3 regions of the Streptomyces sp. BPTC-684 genome follow, and region 3 is predicted to be linked to each of the others. Evidence: riboswitches for the same ligand, from Rfam matches in the RefSeq annotation. Region 3 holds a riboswitch; each other region holds the start of a gene.
The links. Region 3 has a riboswitch for thiamine pyrophosphate ahead of thiO (glycine oxidase ThiO). Riboswitches for the same ligand answer to the same signal wherever they lie in the genome.
Positions count from the first base shown of each region.

Region 1: linked by a shared signal. The riboswitch ahead of QIY60_RS04540 (thiamine ABC transporter substrate-binding protein) and the one ahead of thiO (glycine oxidase ThiO) in region 3 are both predicted to bind thiamine pyrophosphate.
Region 2: linked by a shared signal. The riboswitch ahead of thiC (phosphomethylpyrimidine synthase ThiC) and the one ahead of thiO (glycine oxidase ThiO) in region 3 are both predicted to bind thiamine pyrophosphate.

Region 1 covers NZ_CP124863.1:1,046,935-1,054,736, forward strand. The annotation lists gene QIY60_RS04520 (LOG family protein) at 1-706, shown strand, start outside; gene QIY60_RS04525 (hypothetical protein) at 819-1,748, shown strand; gene QIY60_RS04530 (ABC transporter ATP-binding protein) at 1,922-2,941, opposite strand; gene QIY60_RS04535 (iron ABC transporter permease) at 2,941-4,551, opposite strand; gene QIY60_RS04540 (thiamine ABC transporter substrate-binding protein) at 4,605-5,699, opposite strand; TPP riboswitch at 5,776-5,885, opposite strand; gene rlmN (23S rRNA (adenine(2503)-C(2))-methyltransferase RlmN) at 5,904-7,010, opposite strand; gene QIY60_RS04550 (phosphatidate cytidylyltransferase) at 7,114-7,802, opposite strand, start outside.
Region 2 covers NZ_CP124863.1:2,895,537-2,903,338, reverse strand. The annotation lists gene QIY60_RS12905 (DUF5326 family protein) at 129-347, shown strand; gene QIY60_RS12900 (helix-turn-helix domain-containing protein) at 535-1,305, shown strand; gene QIY60_RS12895 (SsgA family sporulation/cell division regulator) at 1,403-1,837, shown strand; gene QIY60_RS12890 (YibE/F family protein) at 1,845-3,179, opposite strand; TPP riboswitch at 3,251-3,385, shown strand; gene thiC (phosphomethylpyrimidine synthase ThiC) at 3,378-5,156, shown strand; gene QIY60_RS12880 (hypothetical protein) at 5,290-6,135, opposite strand; gene QIY60_RS12875 (metallophosphoesterase) at 6,308-7,459, opposite strand; partial or broken gene QIY60_RS12870 (LacI family DNA-binding transcriptional regulator) at 7,707-7,802, opposite strand, start outside.
Region 3 covers NZ_CP124863.1:4,752,184-4,759,985, forward strand. The annotation lists gene QIY60_RS20985 (deoxyribonuclease IV) at 1-172, opposite strand, end outside; gene pknB (Stk1 family PASTA domain-containing Ser/Thr kinase) at 181-2,154, opposite strand; gene QIY60_RS20995 (thiazole synthase) at 2,467-3,261, opposite strand; gene thiS (sulfur carrier protein ThiS) at 3,265-3,480, opposite strand; gene thiO (glycine oxidase ThiO) at 3,477-4,673, opposite strand; TPP riboswitch at 4,671-4,784, opposite strand; gene QIY60_RS21010 (FAD-dependent oxidoreductase) at 4,905-6,068, shown strand; gene QIY60_RS21015 (Rv2175c family DNA-binding protein) at 6,112-6,477, shown strand; gene thiE (thiamine phosphate synthase) at 6,550-7,206, shown strand; gene metF (methylenetetrahydrofolate reductase [NAD(P)H]) at 7,303-7,802, shown strand, end outside.

The DNA of each region.
Region 1 (7,802 bases), 3.7 Mb from region 3:
CGACGACTCGGTCTCGGACGCGCTCGACGAGTTCCTGGCCGGGGCGCGGGTGGTGGGCGTGATGGGCGGGCACGCGATGGGCCGGGGCGGTGAGGCGTACGCCGGGGCGGCCCGGCTGGGGCGCACCCTGGCCCGGGCCGGGTTCACCGTCGCCACCGGGGGCGGGCCGGGCGCGATGGAGGCCGCGAACCTGGGCGCGTACGCGGCGCCGTTCGCGGACGCCGTGCTCGGCGAGGCGCTGGAACTGCTCGCCAAGGCGCCGTCGTTCGCGCCGTCCGTCTCGGACTGGGCGCGGGCGGCCTTCGAGGTACGGGGGCGCCATCGCCAGGGCGGTGTGTCGGTCGGCATCCCCACCTGGTTCTACGGCCACGAGCCGCCGAACGCGTTCGCCAGCCACATCGCCAAGTACTTCGCCAACGCGACCCGCGAGGACGGGCTGCTGGCCCGCTCCAACGCGGGCGTGGTGTTCCTGCCGGGCGCGGCCGGGACCGTACAGGAGATCTTCGACAACGCGACCCCGAACTACTACGGGTCGCGCGGCGAGCGCACGCCCATGGTGCTGGTCGACCGCGCGCACTGGACGGAGCGGCTGCCCGCGTGGCCGCTGCTCCGGGCGCTGGCGGAGGGCCGCCCGATGGCGGCGCGGATCGCGCTGGTGGACTCGGTGGACGAGGCGGCGGCGGAGCTGGCGCGCCTGTCGGCGTGAGCGGCGACGCGTAGATCACACCAGGCAACGCGAGGCGGTCTGCGCACGTCTGCTGCTGAGGAGCCCCCTCGTGCTCCTGCTCGATGCTTGATCCCTCGGAACGGAGCTTTTGGTGCTGCTCGGCCTACTCACCGCGATCGCGGCCTCGATCTGCTACGGCACGGGCTCGGTCCTGCAAGCCGTCGGATCCCGCAAGTCCGCGCGCCGCGAGGCGGCCGCGACGGCCCGCACCCAGCACGGCGGCCCGAGCCTGTCGTCCACCGCGAAGGCGGCGATGACGTGGGAATTCATGGTGGGCACGGTGCTCGACTTCGTCGGCTTCGGGCTAGGCGCGCTGGCGGCGCGGTTGCTTCCGCTGTTTCTGTCTCAAACGGTGATCAGCGCGAACCTGGTGATCACGGCGGTCCTGAGCGTGAAGCTGCTCGGGATCCGGCTGAGCCGCGCGGAGTGGGGCTCGATCGCGGTGGTCTGCTCGGCCCTGGTGCTGCTTGCGACGGCGGCGGGCGCGGAGGGCAGCGGGCACACGTCCCTCGCCACGCACTGGTGGCTGCTGGTGGTGTCGGTGCTGCTGATGGCGGGCGGCGCGGTGGCGGTACGGCTCCTCGGCGCCCGCGCCGCGATCCTGGCGGGCCTGCTGTCGGGGCTCGGCTTCGGCGCGCTGGGGGTCGGGGTGCGGGTCCTGAACGGCGTGGACCCCTTCGACCTCGGCCGCCTGCTCTCGGACCCCGCCCTGTACGCGATCCTGGTGGCCGGGGTCGGCGGGATGTACCTGCACACGGTGGCGCTGCAGATCGGCTCGGTCAACGGGGCGACGGCGGCGCTGGTGGTCGGGGAGACGGTCCTGCCGGGCGCGATCGGCGTCCTGTGGCTGGGCGACGCGTCCCGGGCGGGCCTCGGGTGGATGGCGGGGCTGGGGTTCGTGCTGGCGGTGGCGGGGGCGGTGGGGGTGGCTTGGTTCGGGGCGGAGCCGGATGCGGCACCCGCCGCTGCCGACCGGGATGCTTCCCCCACCCCGCCCCTTCCCGAGACCCTCCGGGGGTGACTTTCGTCTGCGGACCGTCTGTGGCTGGTCGCGCAGTTCCCCTCGCCCCTTAAATGCGCCCCTTCAGGGCGCCCACTAGGGGCGCGGGGAACTGCGCGACCAGCCACAACGCACCCGCAGCCAAGAAACAGGCCGCCCGGCCGAGGGCTTTGGGGAAGGGGCGGGGTGGGGGCTCAACCCGCCAGGACCACTACCTCCGCCCCCACGAACCCCACCCCCACCAAATCCCCCACCCCCGGCGCGCCCCGCAACCCGCACTCCGCCTCCAGGACCGGCCCGGACCGGGGCCGCAGGCGCAGGGCCACGTGGTTGCCCCGGAACGTACGGGCCGAGACCTCGCAGGGCAGACCCTCGCCGGGCGGAAGCAGCCGGATCCCCGCCGGGCGGACGAGAACACGGCCAGGCCCCTGCGCCGAGCCCGCCGGCACCGGCACCTCACCCCACTCCGTGGAAGCCACGGCCCCCGACACCGTCGCCGCCACCACGTTCTCGAAGCCGAGGAAGCGCGCCACGAACTCGGAGGCCGGCCGCTGCCAGACCTCCAGCGGCGTACCGGTCTGCGCGATGCGGCCGTCCCGCATCACCACGACCCGGTCGGCGAGCGCGAACGCCTCGCCCTGGTCGTGCGTGACGGCCAGCACGGTCGTACCCAACCGGCCGAACAGAGCACGCAGTTCGACCACCAACCGCTCCCGCAGCGTACGGTCCAGCTGCCCCAGCGGCTCGTCCAGCATCAGCAGCCGCGGCGACGGCGCCAGCGCGCGGGCGAGCGCGACGCGCTGCTGCTCGCCGCCGGAGAGCGCCGCGACCGCCCGCCGCCCCGCCCCGGGCAGCCCCACCAGCTCCAGCAACTCCTCGACCCGCCGGGCCTGTTGACCGCGCGGCACGCCGCGCATGCGCAGGCCGAAGGACACGTTCCCGGCCACGTCCCGCTGCGGGAACAGCTGGTGGTCCTGGAACATCAGGCCAAGCCCGCGCCGGTGCACCGGCACCGCAGCCTGGTCCGCGCCCCCGAGCAGCACCCGCCCCGCGTCGACCGGCTGGAGCCCCGCCACCACCCGCAGCAGCGTGGACTTGCCGCTGCCGCTGGGCCCGAGCACACACACCGTCTCGTGCTCGGCGACCTCCAGGTCGACCGCGTCGAGCGCGGCCCGCTCGCCGAACCGGACCGTCACCCCGTCGAGCTTGAGCATCAGAATTCTCCGGTCCGGTCCGTACGAAGGCGTTCGAGGAGGAGCAGGGACACCGCGCACACCACCATCAGGATCGTGCTGAGCGCCATCGCCTGGCCGTAGTTGAGGTCCCCGGCCCGGCCGAGCAGGCGGGCCACCGCGACCGGCAGGGTGGGGCGGTCGGGGCGGGCGATGAAGACGGTCGCGCCGAACTCGCCGAGCGAGACCGCGAACGCGAACCCCGCCGCGATCAGCAGCGCCCGCCGCACCAGCGGCAGGTCCACCTCCCGCCACACGCGAAGCGGGGACGCGCCGAGCACCGCGGCCGCCTCGCGCAGCCGCCCGTCGACCGCGCGGAGTACGGGAAGCATGGTCCGTACGACGAACGGCACCCCCACCAGCGCCTGGGCCAGCGGCACCAGGATCCAGGAGGTGCGCAGGTCCAGCGGCGGCCGGTCCAGGGTGATCAGGAAGCCGAAGCCGACGGTGACGGCGGAGACCCCGAGCGGCAGCATCAGGAGTGCGTCGAAGCCTCTGACCAGGCGGCCTCCGCGCCGGGTGAGCGCCGCGGCCGCCAGGCCGCCGATGACCAGCGCGATCCCGGTCGCGGCCAGCGCGTACTGCACGGAGTTCCACACCGCCTCCAGCGGCGGCACCAGAAACGTTCCGCCCGCGCCCACCGACTGGAGGGAGCGGAAGTAGCCGAAGCCGTAGCCGTCGGGGGTGTCCAGGGAGCGGGCGATCAGTACGCCCAGCGGCAGCAGGATCAGTACGGCGATCACCGCGAGCACCCCGGCGAGCAGCGTCCACTGGCCCGCGCCGCGCGGGCGCCGGGCGGTCTGCGCGGGGTCGACGAGCTTCAGGGCGCTCTCGCGTCGCCGTACCGTCCAGGCGTGCACGGCGAGGACCGAGCCGACCGCGGCGAACTGGACGATGGTCAGGACCGCCGCCGTGGGCAGGTCGAGGAGCTGGGCGGTCTGGCGGTAGATCTCCACTTCGAGCGTGGAGAAGGTGGGGCCGCCGAGGATCTGGACGACGCCGAAGGAGGTGAAGGTGAAGAGGAAGACCATCAGCGCGGCCGCCGCCACGGCGGGCCCGAGCGCGGGCAGCGTCACCGTGCGCCACGCCGCGAACCGGGAGGCGCCCAGGACCCGGGCGGCCTCCTCCTGGCGCGGGTCGAGCTGGGCCCACAGGCCGCCGACGGTCCGTACGACGACCGCGTAGTTGAAGAAGACGTGTGCGAGCAGGATCGCCCACACCGTGGTGTCGAGCCGTACGCCCCACAGCTCGTCGAGCAGCCCGCCCCGACCGAGCAGCGCGAGGAACGCGGTGCCGACGACGACGGTGGGCAGCACGAAGGGGACCGTGACCACGGCCCGCAGCAGGTGGCGTCCGGGGAAGTCGAAGCGCGCGAAGACGTACGCGCCGGGCAGCGCGATCAGCAGCGTGAGCGCGGTGGAGGCGAGCGCCTGCCAGGTGGTGAACCACAGGACGTGCCCGATGTCCGGCTCGGTGATCACCTCGCCGATCCGGCCGAGGTGCCAGCCGCCGTCGACGCGCAGCCCGCGGCCGACGATCGCGGCCACGGGCCAGGCGAAGAAGAGCGCGAAGAACGCGAGCGGCAGGGCCATCAGGCCGAGCCGCACCGCGTTCGCGCGCACCTTCTTCGCGCGGGGCGTGCGGCTTACTTCAGCACGAGCGAGGACCACGTCTTGACCCACTGCTCACGGTTCTTGGAGATCTTCTCCGGAGCGACGTCGTGCGTCTCGGTGACCGTGGCGCCGAACTTGGTGAACAGCTCGGGCAGCTTGGCGCCCTTGACCACCGGGTTCACGAACATGTTGAGCGGCATGTCCTCCTGGAACTTCTTGGAGACCAGGAAGTCGAGGAGCACCTTGCCGCCCGCCTCGTTCTTGGCGCCCTTGAGGAGCCCCGCGAACTCGGTCTGGCGGAAGCAGGTGCCGGTGGCGACGCCGGTGGGGGCCTCGGTGGGCTGCGGCTTGGCGTACAGGACCTCGACGGGCGGGCTGGAGGCGTAGGAGACGACCAGCGGGCGGTCGCCCTTGGCCTTCTTGCCGCCGGCCGAGCCGGAGAAGTCCTGGTTGTAGGCCTGCTCCCAGCCGTCGACGACCTTGACGCCGTTGCCCTTGAGCTTCTTCCAGTAGTCCTGCCAGCCCTCGTCGCCGTACTGGGCGGCAGTGCCGAGCAGGAAGCCGAGGCCCGGCGAGGAGGTCGCCGCGTTCTCGGTGACCAGCAGGTTCTTGTACTCGGGCTTGACCAGGTCGGCGAAGGAGCTCGGCGGGCTGAGCTTCTTGTCCGCGAAGTACTTCTTGTCGTAGTTGACGCAGATGTCGCCGGTGTCGATCGGCGTGACCCGGTGCTCGCCCTTGTCGAGCTGGACGGCCGCGGGGACGGCGGCGAGGCCCTTCGCCTCGTACGGGGTGAAGATCCCGTTGTCGAGGGCGCGCGAGAGCAGGGTGTTGTCGACGCCGAAGAACACGTCGCCGCGCGGGGAGCCCTTGGTGAGGATCTCCTGGTTGAGGGCCGCGCCCGCGTCGCCGCTCTTGAGGACCTTGACCGTGTAGCCGGTCTGCGCGGTGAACTCCTTGAGCACCGCGTCGGAGGCGGCGAACGAGTCGTGGCTGACCAGCGTGACGGTCTTGGACTTGGTGCCGCCGTCGGACTTGGCGGTGTCGTCCTTGCCGCCGCACGCGGCGAGCGTACTGACGCCCAGGGCGGCGGCGAGCGCGCCGGCCGCCATCTTCTTCGTACTGCGCATGGTTCTGGATCCTCCTGGTGGGACCAGGAAGAGACGCGGCCCTGCTCGCCGGGCGGCGGCGAGCAGGGCGCAACAGCTTGAGTGGTGACCGAACTTCCTACCCAGAATGACCTGGGCGAGGTTCAGAGGGTCTGCGACCTGACGGTGTCGCACTCTCAGCGCTGTGGCGCTCCCCTGTCGGAATATGCAGATTTCGAGCCCAGACTACCTCTCGGACGCGGCGAGCTGTCCGCACGCTCCGTCGATCTCCTGGCCACGGGTGTCCCGGACGGTGACCGGCACGCCGTGGGCGGCGATGGCCTCGACGAACGCCTTCTCGTCCTCGGGGCGCGAGGCGGTCCACTTCGAGCCCGGCGTCGGGTTCAGCGGGATCAGGTTGACGTGGACGCGCTTGCCCTTGAGGAGGCGGCCGAGCAGGTCACCGCGCCAGGCCTGGTCGTTGATGTCGCGGATCAGTGCGTACTCGATCGAGATGCGGCGGCCGGACTTCTCCGCGTACTCCCACGCCGCGTCCAGGACCTCGCGGACCTTCCAGCGGGTGTTGACCGGGACCAGGGTGTCGCGCAGCTCGTCGTCCGGCGCGTGCAGCGACACGGCGAGGCGGCACTTGAAGCCCTCGTCGGCGAAGCGGTGCATGGCCGGGACCAGACCGACGGTGGAGACGGTGATGCCGCGCTGGGACAGGCCCAGGCCGTCGGGCTCGGGGTCGGTGAGGCGGCGGATGGCGCCGACGACCCGCTTGTAGTTGGCGAGCGGCTCGCCCATGCCCATGAAGACGATGTTCGACAGGCGCGCCGGGCCGCCGGGGACCTCGCCGTCGCGCAGGGCGCGCATGCCGTCGACGATCTGGTGCACGATCTCGGCGGTCGACAGGTTGCGGTCCAGGCCCGCCTGGCCGGTCGCGCAGAACGGGCAGTTCATGCCGCAGCCGGCCTGCGAGGAGATGCACATGGTCACCCGGTCGGGGTAGCGCATCAGGACCGACTCGACGAGCGTCCCGTCGTGCAGCCGCCACAGCGTCTTGCGGGTGGTGTCGTCGTCGCACGAGATGTGCCGCACCACCGACATCAGGTCCGGCAGCAGCTCCTCCTGGAGCCGGGTGCGCGCGGCCGCGGGGATGTCGGTCCACTGGGCCGGGTCGTGCGCGTACCGCGCGAAGTAGTGCTGCGAGAGCTGCTTGGCGCGGAACGGCTTCTCGCCGATCGCGGCGACAGCCTCTTTCCGCTCGGCGGGCGAGAGGTCGGCGAGGTGCCGCGGGGGCTTCTTGGCTCCGCGGGGGGCGACGAAAGTGAGTTCTCCGGGCTTCGGCATGGTCCCACCAGTGTCTCAGACATACGGAAAGGGGCTCGCCGTCCTGTGGACAACGAGCCCCCGACCGGTAAAACGGCAGGTCAGCGCCTGGTGGAGCAGCCGGTCAGCCGCCGCCGACGAAGGCGACCAACAGCAGCCACACCACCGGTGCCGTAGGCAGCAAGGAGTCCAGGCGGTCCATGATGCCGCCGTGGCCGGGCAGCAGGGTGCCCATGTCCTTGATGCCGAGGTCCCGCTTGATCATCGACTCGCCGAGGTCGCCGAGCGTGGCGCTCGCCGCGACCGCGAGGCCCAGCAGCAGGCCCTGCCACCACTGGCCGTCGTCGATGAGGAACTGCATGCACAGCGCACCCGCCGCCATCGCGAACGTCACCGCGCCGAGCAGGCCCTCACGGGTCTTGCCGGGGCTGATGCGCGGCGCCAGCTTGTGCTTGCCGAAGCGCCAGCCGATCGCGTACGCGCCGGTGTCGCTGACCACGGTCAGCAGCAGGAAGACGAACACCCGCCACGGCCCGTCGTCGGCGGTCAGCATCATCGCGACGAACGTGGCCAGGAACGGCACGTAGAACGCCGCGAAGACGCCCGCGGTGACGTCCTTGAGATAGCCCTCGGGCTTCTCCGTCATCCGCCACACCAGCACCGCAAGCGACGTCAGCGCCATCGCCACCCACGCGCCTTCGGCACCGCGCGCGTAGCCGGCGACGACCATCGCCGCGCCGCCCACCGCGAGCGGCACCAGCGGCGCCTTGACGCCCTTGCGCTCGTCGAGGCGGGAGGTGAGCTCCCACAGCC
Region 2 (7,802 bases), 1.9 Mb from region 3:
GGTTCGGTCAGGGGAGATCAAGGGCTGCGAGGCCCCCGTTCGGCACCCCGGCGCCCCTAGCATCGAGGGTGTCGAAGGCAGCAGCCCAAGACTTCAGGAGAATCACGAGCACGAAAGAGGTAAGGACGATGGCCGCACGGGAGATATTCGCGGGGATGCCCTGGTGGGTGAAGTGGGTCGCCGTGCCCGTCATCGCCCTGGTCGTATTCGGCGGTCTCATCGCCAGCGTGGTGGGCTTCCTGTTCGGACTGCTCTTCAAGGTGCTGATCTTCGTGGCCCTGGTCGGCGGTCTCATCTACGTCGTACGGCGGTTCATGTCCTCGACGTCCTCGCGCGGCGACTGGTAGACGGCAGCGCGCATTTCGTACGAGCGCGGTCCGTAAAGGCACAGCGTTCGTACAGAACGACCCAGGATTAGCCCGGCTGAGGGACGGAAAGGCCAAACCCCTCATGGCGCCGGAGGCGGCCGTTACGGTGAAAACCTCTGCTGCCTCGGGCGGGCCCCTTGCCCGTCAGCACGCCTGGGGGTGACCTGTGGCCACGGCTGCGAACGCCGGTGTCCCTACCCTGATCGGTTCGGTCCAGCGGGCGTTGCGCCTGCTGGAGGCGGTGGGCGCCCATACGGATGGCGCTCCTGCCAAACAGCTGGCGCGGGAGGCCGGGCTGCCGCTCCCCACCGCGTACCACCTGCTGCGCACCCTCACCCACGAGGGCTATCTGCGCCGGGAGAACGGTGTGTTCGTCTTCGGCGAGGCGGCCGAGCGGCTGGCGGACGGCGGAGCGCTGCAGAATCGTCGCACCAAGATCAGCCGGTCTCTCGCGGAGTGGCGCGACGCCATCGGGGTCCCCGTCTACTTCGCGGTCTACCGCGAGGGTGAGATCGAGATCGCCGGAGTGGCCGACACGCCGTCGGCCCCGGCCGTCGAGGAGTGGGCCGACTTCCGGGAGACCGGGCACGCGCACGCCATCGGCCAGTGCCTGCTGAGCCAGCTCGACGAGAAGGCCCGCGAGGACCATCTGGACCGGCACCCCGTCCGCGCGGTCACTCCTTATTCCGTACGCAACCGCCGGGCCCTTCTGGACCGCCTGGCGGCTACGGAGCGTATGCAACCGGTCGTCGAACGACAGGAGTACGCACTGGGCACGGTCTGCGCGGCCATCCCGATCACAGCGGGCTCCGGAGCCGCCACGATGGCCATCTCTCTGCCGCTTCACCAGCAAGAACGCCTGATTCCGGCGATCGAGCAGCTCCGCGGGGAAGTCGGCCGACTGCTCAGCTCCCTCGCGTTCTCTATCAGTATCTGAAAACTCACTCCTTGTGATCTGCTAGTGCTTCCAGCACGATTGCGTCAAGGGGGCCAGGGGGGCATTCCTGGCCATTTCAGCTACAGCGGGGTACGTGATGCGTGAGGTCCTGGCAGAGGTCATGATGAGCTTCCTCGTCTCCGAGGAGCTCTCCTTCAGGATCCCGGTGGAGCTCACCTACCGCGCCGACGATCCGTACGCGGTCCGCATGATCTTCCACCTGCCCGGCGACGAACCCGTGACCTGGACGTTCGGGCGGGAACTGCTACTCGACGGCATCAACACCCCCACCGGCGACGGGGACGTGCGCATCGCGCCCTCCCGCCCCGAGGAGCTCTCCGACGTCCACATCCGCCTCCAGGTGGGCGGCGAACGGGCGCTCTTCCGCGCCGGGGCCGGCCCGCTGGTGGCCTTCCTCGACCGCACCGACAAGCTCGTACCGCTGGGGCAGGAGCGCGCGCTCGGCGACTTCGACGGACATCTGGACGAGGCGCTGGGGCGGATCCTGGCCGAGGAGCAGAACGCGGGCTGAGCGCCGCCTACTTCTTGCGGCGCCGGCCCCGCCCGCCCCGCACCGGCCCACGGGCCGCGACGGCCGGGCGGTCGGCCGAGACCACCAGCGCCGCCAGCGCCGTGGTCACCGGGACCGAGGCCACCAGGCCGATCGAGCCCACCAGCGTCCGGACGATCTCCTCGGCGACCAGCTCGCTGTTGGCCACCGTCCCCACGCTGCTCTGCGCGATCGAGAACAGCAGCAACAGCGGCAGCGCCGCGCCCGCGTACGCCAGGACCAGGGTGTTGACCACCGACGCGATGTGGTCGCGGCCGATCCGGATGCCCGCCCGGTACAGCCCGCGCGGGCCCATCGTCGGATTGGCCTCGTGGAGCTCCCAGACCGCCGACGTCTGGGTGACCGTCACATCGTCCAGCACACCGAGCGAGCCGATGATCACGCCGGCCAGCAGCAGACCGGACATGTCGATGTTCGGGTAGAGCCCGTGGATCAGGCCGGTGTTGTCGTCGGTGTTGCCGGTCAGCGAGGCCCAGCCGATGAACAGCGACCCGAGCAGCCCGATCAGGACGAGCGAGACCAGCGTGCCGAGCACGGCGACCGAGGTGCGCGCCGACAGGCCGTGGCACATGTACAGCGCGATCAGCATGATCGCGCTCGACCCGACCACCGCGACGAGCAGTGGATTGGAGCCCTGGAGGATCGCCGGGAGGATGAACAGCGTCAGCACGGCGAACGAGACGACCAGCGCGACCAGCGCCATCACCCCGCGCAGCCGGCCGACGACCACGACCGCGAGCGCGAAGATGCCCGCGAGCAGCGCCATCGGGAACCGCCGGTTCACATCGGTCACCGAATACTGCAGGTCGCGCGGGGCGTCGGGGGCGTACGCGACGATCACGCCCTGCCCCTTGTGCAGTTGGCGCGGGGCGTCCGGCTGGACGATCTCGGTGAAGGTGCGGCCCTTCTCCTTGCCGGTGGTGACCTCGATGGTCGCCTTGCCGCACAGGCCCTGCTGGGAGCGCTTGGCCTCCTGGCCCTCGGCGGTCGAGGTGTCGCCGTTCGACGGGGTCTGACCGGCGTTGACCGTCTTGCAGTCGACCTTCTGGAGGGCGACGACCTTCGCCTGCTGGGTCTGGCGGTCGAAGCCGACACCGGTGCGCTGGTGCGACGGCGTTCCGCCGGGCCACAGCACGGCCAGGCCGACGAGCACCGCGGCCGAGAACGGGATCAGCACGGCGGCGATCACCTTGCGGAGATGCTTCGAGACGGGCGCCGCGGGACCGTGGCTGTGCGTGTGCCCATGGGGCTGGCCGTGCGGGTGTCCGTGGGCGTCTTCGGGAGGCTGCTCTGTTGACGTCACCGCCCGATCATCGCAAGAACGGCGGGGCCCCTCTGTTCAGCGCGCTGGAGATGACGCTAGCGTGGTGACACCTTTGCACACGCGGGAGCTCGGAGCACCGGGCTGAGAGGGCGCTGAAAGCCGTACGAACCGTACGGAAGCGGCTGCGCCGACCGCCGAACCTGTTACCGGGTAATGCCGGCGTAGGGAGTAGGTCTCATGACCATTCAGGACGCACGCACGCCTGCCTCGAACCAGAGCGAGGCCGGGAAGTCCATCGGCTGGCACAAGGGATACGTCGAGGGCTCGCGCCCCGACCTCCGGGTGCCGGTCCGCCAGGTGCACCTCACCAACGGCAAGGACGTCACGCTGTACGACACGTCCGGGCCGTACACCGACCCGAACATCGAGACGGACGTCCGCCGGGGACTCGCCCCGCTCCGGGAGAACTGGATCATCGCGCGCGGGGACACCGAGGAGTACGCGGGCCGCCCCGTCCGCCCCGAGGACGACGGCATCAAGCACACCTCGCCGCGCGGCGGACTGAAGAACCTCGACGCGGTGTTCCCGGGCCGCCCGCGCCAGCCGCGCCGCGGCCGCGGCGGCCAGGCCGTCACCCAGCTCGCGTACGCCCGCCGGGGCGAGATCACCCCGGAGATGGAGTACGTCGCGATCCGCGAGAACGTCTCCCCCGAGGTCGTGCGCGAGGAGATCGCGGCCGGGCGCGCGGTGCTGCCCGCCAACGTCAACCACCCCGAGATCGAGCCGATGATCATCGGCAAGCGGTTCCTGGTGAAGGTCAACGCCAACATCGGCAACTCCGCCGTCACCTCCTCCATCGAAGAGGAGGTCGACAAGATGACCTGGGCCACCCGCTGGGGCGCCGACACGGTCATGGACCTCTCCACCGGCCGCAACATCCACACCACCCGCGAGTGGGTGCTGCGCAACTCCCCCGTCCCGATCGGCACCGTCCCGCTCTACCAGGCCCTGGAGAAGGTCGACGGCCGCGCCGAGGAGCTGACCTGGGACATCTACAAGGACACGGTCATCGAGCAGGCCGAGCAGGGCGTCGACTACATGACGGTCCACGCGGGTGTGCTCCTGCGGTACGTGCCGCTCACCGCCCGCCGCAAGACCGGCATCGTCTCGCGCGGCGGCTCGATCATGGCGGCCTGGTGCCTCGCGCACCACAAGGAGTCGTTCCTGTACGAGAACTTCGAGGAGCTCTGCGAGATCCTCGCGGCGTACGACGTGACGTACTCCCTGGGCGACGGTCTGCGCCCGGGCTCCATCGCGGACGCCAACGACGAGGCGCAGTTCGCCGAGCTGCGTACGCTCGGTGAGCTCAACACGATCGCCAAGCGCCACAACGTCCAGACGATGATCGAGGGCCCGGGCCACGTCCCGATGCACAAGATCAAGGAGAACATCGACCTCCAGCAGGAGATCTGCGAGGAGGCGCCGTTCTACACGCTCGGCCCGCTGACCACCGACGTCGCCCCGGCGTACGACCACATCACCTCCGGCATCGGCGCGGCGATGATCGCTTGGTGGGGCACCGCGATGCTCTGCTACGTCACGCCCAAGGAGCACCTGGGCCTGCCGAACCGCGACGACGTGAAGACGGGCGTGATCACCTACAAGATCGCGGCGCACGCGGCCGACCTCGCCAAGGGGCACCCGGGCGCACAGGAGTGGGACGACGCGCTCTCGGACGCCCGCTTCGAGTTCCGCTGGGAGGACCAGTTCAATCTGGCCCTCGACCCGGACACCGCCCGGGAGTTCCACGACGAGACGCTGCCCGCCGAGCCGGCGAAGACCGCTCACTTCTGCTCGATGTGCGGGCCGAAGTTCTGCTCGATGAAGATCTCGCAGGACATCCGCCGCGAGCACGGCGGGGATCTGGCGGCAGGGGACATCGAGGCCGGAATGGCGGAGAAGTCCGCGGAGTTCGCCGCGGCGGGCAACCGGGTCTATCTGCCGATCGCGGAGTGACGTACGCGTACCGATGTTTCACGTGAAACAGCGAGCCCTGTTTCACGTGAAACAGGCACGGCCGTGGTTTCACGTGAAACGAAGGTGACCGCGGTCCTGGTGGTTTCACGTGAAACGGGCGCCCCGAAGCCGGTCACTCCGGCTGGTGTTCGGGGCCTCCGAAGTCGGGACTGGTGAAGTCCGGGCTGGTGAAGCTGGGGCGGGTCCCCTTGGACGAGTCGCCCGGGCTGTCGAAGTCGGGCCGGTCGTAGCCGAGGCTCGGTATCCGGCCCGTCGAGCGGCGCCTCGACGCCCCCGGACCGGTGCCCGGGTCGGCCAGCGCCTCGCGCAGGAACGGGTAGATACCCCGTTCCACCAGGGCGTGGCGCCATGCCTCACGGGCCCGGGAGACCTCCTGTGCTCTCTCGTCGTCCACCTCGTCCTCCTCCGGTTCGGCGACGACCTGGGTGGCGCCGTTGCGGATCGCGGTGAGCAGGAGGCTGATCGCCGCGGCGAGTATCGCGGCCGCGGTGAGCGCCCCGAAGAACCATCCGGCGGTCAGTAAAGTGTCGGCGAAGGCGGGCTCGGGGTTGAGCATCTTCAGGATGTAGCCCACCAGCAGGAAGATCGCGGCGGCGGTCCCGGAGAGAACGGGAGCCAGCACCGCGACGACCGCGCCGACGCCCGCGCCCGAGGTGGATTCCGGGCTGTCGACCACCGGAGGCGTCATCACCGAGCCGCGTTCCGATGTGAGCGCGGGGGTGGAAGGCGCACGCAACTCCTCGCGCACCCTGACGTAGTGGTCGTACTCGGCCGCCGCGGCCGCCGAGACGAGAGCACCGGCGTTGAGCACCATGGTGCGCAACTGCTCGGTGTTGAGCCGTACTCCAACACCGGCCAGCTCGGGCCGGTCGGGCGCGGTGCGCAGTGCGTCGTCGAGGATCCGCTCGAACTCCGGGCGGTCCTCGGTCAGCAGGTGCGGAGCGCTGTTCATGTGCATCCCCCGATGCTCCGTAGGGCCGGAAAGCCCGCCTGATGAACGGGCAATCGGGCGGAAACGGAGGAGAGCCTGCTACGGATAAGCCGATGGTAGAGCGGTTCCGGCACGGGGTGACAGGGTGTTTCCGAAATCGCCTTGCGACCGCCCGAGCCGGTGCTTTCCCGATTACGCGTCAGTCATGCAGAGGCAACTGCACGACCAGCAGTTTTCCGGCCATGGTCACCCCACCGTCCATGGCGATGGCGAGACCGTCCGCGTACACATGCGGACCTTCCACGACCGGACGGCAGTCTTCCTCGCCGTCTTCGGTGCCCACTTCGCCCAGGAGGTAGGGAATCGGGCTGTGTCCGTGGACCACCCGCCGCCCGCCGTACGCCGAGAGCAGCTCGCGGGCGGCCTGGGGGCCGGACTCGTCACGGAAGGCGAAGCGCTTGGTGAACTTCCGGAACAGGTCCCAGCATTCGTCGGCGTCGTTGCGGGTGAGGAGCGCGTGCACGGTGTCGTTCACGGCCTCGATGGAGTCGCCGTACTCCAGGTACGCCGTGGTGTCGGAGTGCATCAGCAGATGCCCGTCCTCCTCCTCGATCGCGTCGAGGCGGGACATCCACTGCAGATGCACGTCCTGGAGGCGGTCCATGTCGGCCTTCTGGCCGCCGTTGAGCAGCCAGGCGGCCTGGAAGGTGGCGGTGCCCGCACCGGAGTTGACCGGGGTGTCGCCGAAGCGCTTGGCGCCGATCAGGAGCAGCTCGTGGTTGCCCATGAGGGCCTTGCAGTAGCCGCCGGCGGCCGCTGCCTCGGCCGACAGCCGCATCACCAGGTCGATGACGCCGATGCCGTCGGGGCCGCGGTCGGTGAAGTCGCCGAGGAACCAGAGGCGGGCGTTGCCCGCGGCCCAGTTCCCGTCGACGTCGATCAGTCCCTGCTCGCGCAGCGCGGCCAGGAGTTCGTCGAGGTAGCCGTGGACGTCACCCACGACGAAGAGCGGCCCGAGACCGTCCGGCAGAGGTGCCGGGGCGGGGTCGATCTCCACCCGGACCTGCACGGTGTCCCCCCGGTTGATCACCGGGAGGTCGCGTGCCGTCGGGGTGTAGCCCTCGGGCGGCTCCTCGTCCGCGAAGGCGTTCCCCGGGTGGATGTCCGCGGGGTACGCCTCCATCGGGTGCACGGCCACGGGGGGGTGCGGCTGCGCCGGTGGAGGCATCTCGACGGGTGGGGGCGGCGGGGGGACCTGCGCGGAATGCGCGGGAGCCTGCGCGTACGGAGGCACCCGGAAGTCACGCAACGTCTCCGTCCGCTCGGGTCCCTGACCGGCCCCCTGAGTCATCGACCCCTCCACCACCGTCGCGCCGCCGTACACCGTGGGACCCCCCTGGTCGGGCGGGGATCCGTGGTGTCGTGCGCCCATCATAGGAATGAGGCTCGTGCTGTGTGACGCACCAGGGGTGGTGAATCCCGGCGCGGCCGTGGTTCACCGGTGGTTATGTCCCCATTGTGTTGGTCTAGTCCTTGTCTGCATCGCTGTCGGGGCTCCTGTCCGGCACGTTCGGGTCCTGTCCGAGTCCCCTGCGGGGTTCCGCGACGGGGGAGCGCGGGGGGCTGACCGTCGTACGCGGCGACCGGCGCTGCGACGACGTACGGATGATGAGTTCGGTCGGTATCACCTGCTC
Region 3 (7,802 bases):
ACTCGGCCCGGAACTTCTCGTCCTGGGCCGGGTTGCCGGTGGGGGTGGCCCAGCCGCGCGGGTTGGCGACGAAGACCTGGACGGTCTCGGCGCCGAGTTCGCGCGCGTAGGCGAGGCCGGTCGTGGCGAGGCCGCCGGCCACGGGGACGTGACCGCCGATGGGGTTGCGCATGGGGTGGATCAGAGTCCCTTGGTCTTGATGGTGATGGTGGAGCCTTCCGGCGCCTGGTCGCCCGCCTTGACGGACTGGCCGGCGATCTCGTCACTCAGGAACGGGAAGCCGCGGTCGACGTCGACCTTGAAACCGGCCTTCTCCAGGTCCTTCTTGGCGTCGTCGGCCTTCTTGCCGGTCACCTTGGGCACGGTGACCATCCGCGGGCCCTTGGAGACGGTGAGCGTGACCGTGTCGCCCTTGGCGAGGCGGGAGCCCTCGGCCGCGGACTGGGCGGCGATGCTGCCTGCCTCCTGCGGCGAGTTGACCTGCTCGGGCGCGATCTGCACCTCCAGGCCCGCGTCCTTCAGGGAGGAGGTGGCGTCCTCCACCGAGTCCCCGACGACCCCGGGGACCTCGACCGGGGCGCCCTTGCTGACGACGAGGGCGACCGCGGTGTCCGCGCGGCGCGGGGCGCCGGCGGCCGGGTCGGTGCTGACGACCGAGCCCTGGTCGGTGTCCTCGTTGAACTCCTCGGTGACCGCGCCCGGCGTGAGACCGGCGTCGGCCAGCGCCTTCTTGGCGTCGTCCAGCGGCTTGCCGCTGACATCCGGGACCTTGACCATCTCCGGGCCGCGCGAGACCACGACGGTCACCGAGGCGTTGCCGCGCACGCGCGCGCCCGTCTCCGGGTCCGTCTCGATCACCGTGCCGCGCTTGACGGTGTCGCTGTAGCGGCGGTCGACCTTCTTCACCGAGAGACCCGCGTCCTCAAGGCGCTTCTTGGCGGCGCTCTCGCTCTGCCCGATGACGGCGGGGACGTGGGTGAACTGGCCGGAGTTGATGTACCAGACCCCGGCGCCGACGCCGAGGGCCAGCAGGACGGCGGCGACCACCGCGATCAGGCCGCGCCGCCCGTTCAGGACGAAGCGGGGCCGCCCGCCACGCGCGCGTGCCGGGGCGGGCCCGGGCGGCGGCATGGTCAGCCGGCTGGTGCGGTTGACGGGGTCCTGCTCGGCCGGGAGCGGGGCGGCGGCCGTGGGTGCGCTGCCCCGGGGCGGGGTCGCCACCGCGCGCGGTATGACGCTCGTACGGTCCTCGGAGCCGGAGGTCCCGGCCGCGGGCACGGCCTGCGGGGGAACCGCGTCCAGCTGCTCGTCGCCGAGCGCGGCACGGGCCTCGCGGGTCTGCGCGAGCAGGCCCACCGCGTCGTACGGCCGTGCGTCGGGGTGGCGGGCGGTGGCCGACGCCACCAGCTCGTCCAGCTCGACGGCGAGGCCGGGCACGGCGGCGGACGGCGCGGGCACGCCCTCGTGGAGGTGGGCGTAGAGGATCTGGGCGGCGTTCTCCCCGGAGTGCGGCTTGGCGCCGGTCAGCATCTCGTAGAGCACGACACCGCACGCGTAGACGTCCGCGCGGGTGTCGGCGGTGCCCTGCTCGATCTGCTCGGGGGCGAGGTACGAGACGGTGCCGAGGACGCTGCCGGTGGTGCTGGTGACCGCGTCCACCGCCCGGACCAGGCCGAAGTCGGCGACCTTGACCCGGCCGTCGTCCCCTATCAGGACGTTCTCCGGCTTCATGTCCCGGTGGACGAAACCGGCGCGGTGCGCGGCGCCGAGGGCGGCGAGCACCGGCTCCAGGATGTCCAGGGCGGCCCGGGGCTGGAGGGCGCCGCGCTCGCGCAGGACGTCGCGCAGGGTGCAGCCCGCCACGTACTCCATCGCCAGGTAGACGTACCCGCCGTCGGTGCCCTGGTCGAAGACGCCGACCACGTTCGGGTGGGCGAGGCGGGCGACGGACTTGGCCTCGCGGATGAACCGCTCCACGAACGAGCCGTCGGCGGCGAGCGCCGGGTGCATCACCTTGAGGGCGAGCACCCGGTCGAGCCGGGTGTCGACGGCCCGGTAGACCGTGGCCATACCGCCGACGGCGATGCGCGCCTCGACGCGGTAGCGGCCGTCGAGCACCTGCCCGACGAGGGGGTCCTGAAGGGTCGTATCCACGGAGCAGAGTCTACGAGCGGTCACGGACAGGGCCGGCGCTCTGGGTGTTTCCGGGGCGGGACTGCAGCGCAGCTGTAACGCGGAGGTGATCTCGGGTACGTCGTCGGCTGCGGACCGTGCGTGGCTGGTCGCGCAGTTCCCCGCGCCCCTTAGGCGGTCGGCCGCAGCCGGAGAACCAAGCTCAGCCATAGGCCTTTAGGGGCGCGGGGAACTGCGCGAGCAACCGGCCACGGTCCGCAGGCGAACGAGGGTTTCAGGGGCGCGGGGAACTGCGCGACCAGCCCCCCACCGGCCCGCAGATGAAGAGCGCGCTCAGAACGCCGGGCGTTCCGGGTCCAGCACGGCCCGCCCCTCCACGGGGGAGGACGCCTCGGCGAAGTGGCGGCGGGGAATCCGCCCCGCCCGGTACGCCAAGCGGCCCGCCTCCACCGCGTACCGCATCGCCTCAGCCATCAGCACCGGCTCCTGCGCACGCGTGACCGCCGACGCGAGCATCACCGCCGAGCACCCCAGCTCCATCGCGAGCGCCGCGTCGGAGGCCGTGCCCGCGCCCGCGTCGAGGACGACCGGGACCGTGGCCCGGTCCACGATCAGCTCGAAGTTGTGCGGGTTGCGGATGCCGAGCCCGGAGCCGATGGGGGAGCCGAGCGGCATGATCGCCGCGCACCCCACGTCCTCCAGCTTCCGGGCGAGCACCGGGTCGTCGTTGGTGTACGGCAGCACCGTGAAACCGTCGTCGACCAGCACCTCCGCCGCGTCCAGGAGCTCGATCGGGTCGGGCAGCAGGGTGCGCTCGTCGGCGACCACCTCCAGCTTGACCCAGTCCGTGCCGAGCGCCTCGCGCGCGAGGCGGGCGGTCAGCACGGCCTCCCCGGCGGTGAAGCAGCCCGCCGTGTTCGGCAGCACGCTGATGTTCAGCTTCTCCAGGACGGACAGGACCGAGCCCTGCACCGTCGGGTCCAGGCGGCGCATCGCGACGGTCGTCAGCTGGGTGCCGGAGGCGGCCAGCGAGCGCTCCAGGACGTCCAGGCTGGGCGCCCCGCCGGTGCCCATGATCAGCCGCGAGGTGAAGGTCGTACCGCCGAGGGTGAACAGGTCGTCGGCCATGGCTCAGCCTCCCTGGACGGCGGTCAGGACTTCGACGCGGTCGCCGTCGCCGAGCGTGGTGCGCGGCCACTCGCTGCGCGGGACGACCGCCTCGTTGACGGCGGCGGCGACGCCCGCGGGCGCCGGGGTCAGGGTGGCGACGAGGGCGTCAAGGGTGGTGCCCGTGGCGAGGTCGCGCACCTCGCCGTTGACGGAGACGGTCGTCGAGGAGACGGTCATGCGGTCAGCTCCTGCGGTACGGACTCCACCGGGGCGGAGGTGAAGCGGCGGGGGGTGAAGGGGCGCGCCTCGGCGGGCAGTTCGCCGGTGGCCAGCGCGTGCGCCAGCGCGTCGCCGGTGACGGGGGTGAGCAGCACCCCGTTGCGGTAGTGGCCGGTGGCCAGGTGCAGGCCGGGCAGGGCGGTCGGGCCGAGCAGCGGCGCGTTGTCTGGGGAGCCGGGGCGCAGCCCGGCGCGGGTCTCGGTCAGCGGCAGTTCGGTGATGCCGGGCACCAGCTCGTGCGCGTCGCGCAGCAGCTCGTAGACGCCGCCCGCGGTGACCGTGGTGTCCCAGCCCAGCTCCTCGCTGGTGGCGCCGACGACGAGCTCGCCGTCGGCGCGCGGCACCAGGTAGACGTGGCTGCCGCGGACCACCGCGCGGACCGTGCGGGACAGGAACGGCGCGTACGCGGGCGGCACGGTCAGCCGCAGCACCTGGCCCTTGACCGGGCGCACCGGCGGCCGCAGCTCGTCCGGGACCCCGGCGAGCCGGCCGCTGAGGCTGCCGCCCGCGAGGACGACCTGGTCGGCGGCGAGCTCGGTGCCGTCGGCCAGGACGGCCCCCGCGGCCTTCTCCCGTACCACCGAGAGCCGTTCGGCCCAGCCGTGGTGGAACACCACCCCGGCCCGCTCGCAGGCCGTCAGCAGGGCCTTGGCGAGGCGGCGCGGGTCGATCTGGTGGTCGCCGTCGACCCGCAGTCCGCCGCGCACCCCGGGCGCCAGCATCGGTTCCAGGCGGCGGCACTCGCGCCCGGTCAGCCACTGGGAGTCGAGTCCCGAGCGCTGCTGGAGGGCGTGCAGGTCGCGCAGATGGGCGCGGTCGTCGGCGTCCAGGGCGACCGCGAGGGTGCCGCAGGCGCGGTAGCCGGTGCCGAGGCCGCTCGCCTGCTCCAGCTCGGCCACGAAGTCCGGGTAGCGCCGGGCGGAGGCCAGGTTGAGGCCGAGCAGGGTCTCCTCGCCGTAGTGGAGCTCGGTGACGGCGGCGAGCATGCCCGCCGCGACCTGCGCGGCGCCGCCGCCGGGCGCGGGGTCGGCGAGCGCGGTGCGCAGACCGCGCTGCGCCGCCCGCCAGGCCGTGACGAGGCCGATGATGCCGCCCCCCACCACCAGTACGTCCGACCCGTGGGGAACTGCCCCGTTTCGGGATGAATGCATGGGCGTCCAGCCCCTCCCTTCGCCGGCATGACCCGGATCAGGTTCGTACGGTCGGAGGCCGCTGCAGCCTCCCTCTCAGCCCGGTGCGTCCGGGCTCCCGCGAGTGCTTGTACGTGCGTCAGGCTAACGCCTGACCGGTTTCCTGACGAACTGTCAGATGTTTATGGTGATCGGGTGAGCGAAAAGCAGACGCATTCGGAACAGCGCCACGTGGTGGTCGTCGGCGCGGGCATGGCCGGGGTCCAGACCGCGGTGGCCCTGCGCGAACAGGGCTTCCCGGGCCGGATCACCCTCATCGGCGCCGAGCCCCACCAGCCGTACGACCGGCCCCCGCTCTCCAAGGCGGTGCTGCTCGGCAAGGCCGACGGTTCCGCCTTCGAGGTGGACTTCGAGGGCCTCGGCGTCGACCTGCGCCTGGGCGAGACCGTCACGGACGTACGCGCGCGTGAGCACGAGATCGACACCGCGTCCGGGCCCGTCCCGTACGACGCGCTGGTCATCGCTTCGGGCGCGGAGCCGATCACGCTGCCCGGCATCGAGGGACTGCCCGACGTCCATCTGCTGCGCACCCTGGACGACGCCGGGCGGCTGCGCGCGGTCCTGAGCGCCCAGCTCCGCGTCGTGGTCGTCGGGGCCGGCTGGATCGGGGCCGAGTTCGCCACGGCCGCGCGCGAGGCGGGCTGCGCGGTCACCGTCGTGGAGGCCGCGGACCGCCCGCTGGCGGGCGCGCTGCCCGCCGAGGTCACCGAGCCGATGGCCGGCTGGTACGCGGAGAGCGGCGCCGAACTGCTCACCCACGCGCGCGTGGCGACGGTCGAGCCCGGAGCCGTCGTCCTGGCGGACGGCCGCCGGCTCCCGGCCGACGCGGTCGTCGTCGGCATCGGCGCCCGGCCCACCACCGACTGGCTGGCGGCCACCGGCATCGAGCGGGGGCCGGAGGGCGCGGTCACGGCCGACGACCGGCTGCGCACCTCGCTCCCGGACGTCTACGCGGTCGGCGACTGCGCCTCCTTCCCTTCGGGAAGGTACGGGGAGCGGCTGCTGATCCACCACTGGGACAACGCACTCCAGGGGCCGCGCACGGTGGCGGCCGACATCGTCGGCGAGGCGGTCCGGCCGTACGACCCGGTGCCGTACTTCTGGTCCGAGCAGTTCGGCAGGTTCGTCCAGTACGTCGGCCACCACGGCGGCGCCGACCGGCTGCTGTGGCGGGGCGAACCGACGGGCGCCGCGTGGTCGGTCTGCTGGCTGCGCGAGGGGAGGCTCGTCGCCCTCCTGGCCGTCGGCCGACCGCGCGATCTGGCGCAGGGCCGCAAGCTCATCGAGGCAGGTGCGACGCTGGATCCGGTCCGCGCCGCCGATCCGTCCGTCCCTCTCAAGGCCGCAGTCGGCTGAGCTCCGGCTACCGAGTGTCAGTCCGGGATGGCACGCTTGTCCCGTGACCGAGATTGACGCGAAAACCGATGCACTCGTCCCCGCCTGGCTCCACCTTCCCGACATCGCAGAGATGCTCGATGTCGAGGTGACGCGTGTGCGGCAGCTGGTCAAGGAGGGCCAGCTCATCGCCGTACGCCGCGGTGAGAACCGGACGCTGCAGGTGCCCGCCGCCTTCATCGACGGCGACAAGGTAGTGAAGGGCCTCGCCGGCACCCTCACGCTCCTGCGGGACGACGGCTACTCCGACGAAGAGATGCTCGAGTGGCTCTTCACCCCCGACGCGACCCTGCCCGGTACCCCCGCGCAGGCCCTGAGCGAGAATCGCGGCACGGAGGTGAAGCGCCGCGCCCAGGCGCTCGCCGTCTGACCTGATCGCCTACAGGTGGGGCGCGGACCGGGGGACCGGTCCGCGCCCGCACCGCACACAACGGGGGACTTCATGCCCACGGCCCGTGAGCAGCTCGCCGACGCCCGGCTCTACCTCTGCACGGACGCGCGCAGGCGCCAGGGCGACCTGCCCGCGTTCCTGGACGCCGTGCTGGCCTCGGGCGTGGACATCGTCCAGCTGCGGGACAAGGGCATGGAGGCCGCCGAGGAGCTGGAGCACCTGGCCGTCCTCGCCGACGCCTGCCGGCGGCACGGCAAGCTGCTCGCGGTCAACGACCGGGCCGACGTGGCCCATGCCATCGGCGCCGACGTGCTGCACCTGGGCCAGGGCGACCTGCCGGTCCCGGCCGCCCGCGCGATCCTCGGCGACGAGGTCCTGATCGGCCGCTCCACGCACGCCGACGCGGAGGCCTTCGCGGCCGCCGTCGAGCCCGGCGTGGACTACTTCTGCACGGGCCCCTGCTGGCCCACCCCGACCAAGCCGGGCCGCCACGCCCCGGGCCTGGACCTGGTGCGTTACACGGCCTCGCTCGCCACCGAGCGCCCCTGGTTCGCCATCGGCGGCATCGACGCGGCCAACCTCGACGAGGTCCTGGACGCGGGCGCCGAGCGGATCGTGGTGGTCCGGGCGATCACCGAGGCGGACGATCCCGCCGAGGCGACAGCGAACCTGGCGAAGCGGGTACGTGAACGCCTGGTGGCCCGCTAGAGGTTTTCTGTCCGAGGGGTGGACAATAGTCCGACAATGCGGACAAATTCCCCCGGCCTTGTTGGGGGACCGCCAAGGCCTGGCTAACCTGCGAGTATGGCCCTTGGCACTGCTTCCACCAGGACGCATCGCGCGCGCACCGTGCGCGAGATGCTGGCGACCGGTGAGACGACGTACTCGTTCGAGTTCTGGGCGCCCAAGACCGAGAAGGGCGAGCGGAACCTCTGGAACGCGCTGCGCCGGGTCGAGGCGGTGGCCCCGAGCTTCGTCTCCGTGACCTACGGCGCGGGCGGCTCCACCCGCTCGGGCACCGTCAAGGCCACCGAGCAGATCGCGGCCGACTCCACCCTGACCCCGGTGGCCCACCTCACGGCGGTCGGCCACTCGGTGGCGGAGCTGCGCAACATGGTCGGGCAGTACGCGGACGCCGACATCCGCAACATCCTCGCCGTGCGCGGCGACCCGCCCGGCGACCCGATGGGCGACTGGGTCAAGCACCCCGAGGGCGTCACCTACGCCGCCGACCTGGTCCGGCTCATCAAGGAGTCCGGCGACTTCTGCGTCGGCGTCGCCGCCTTCCCGGAGATGCACCCGCG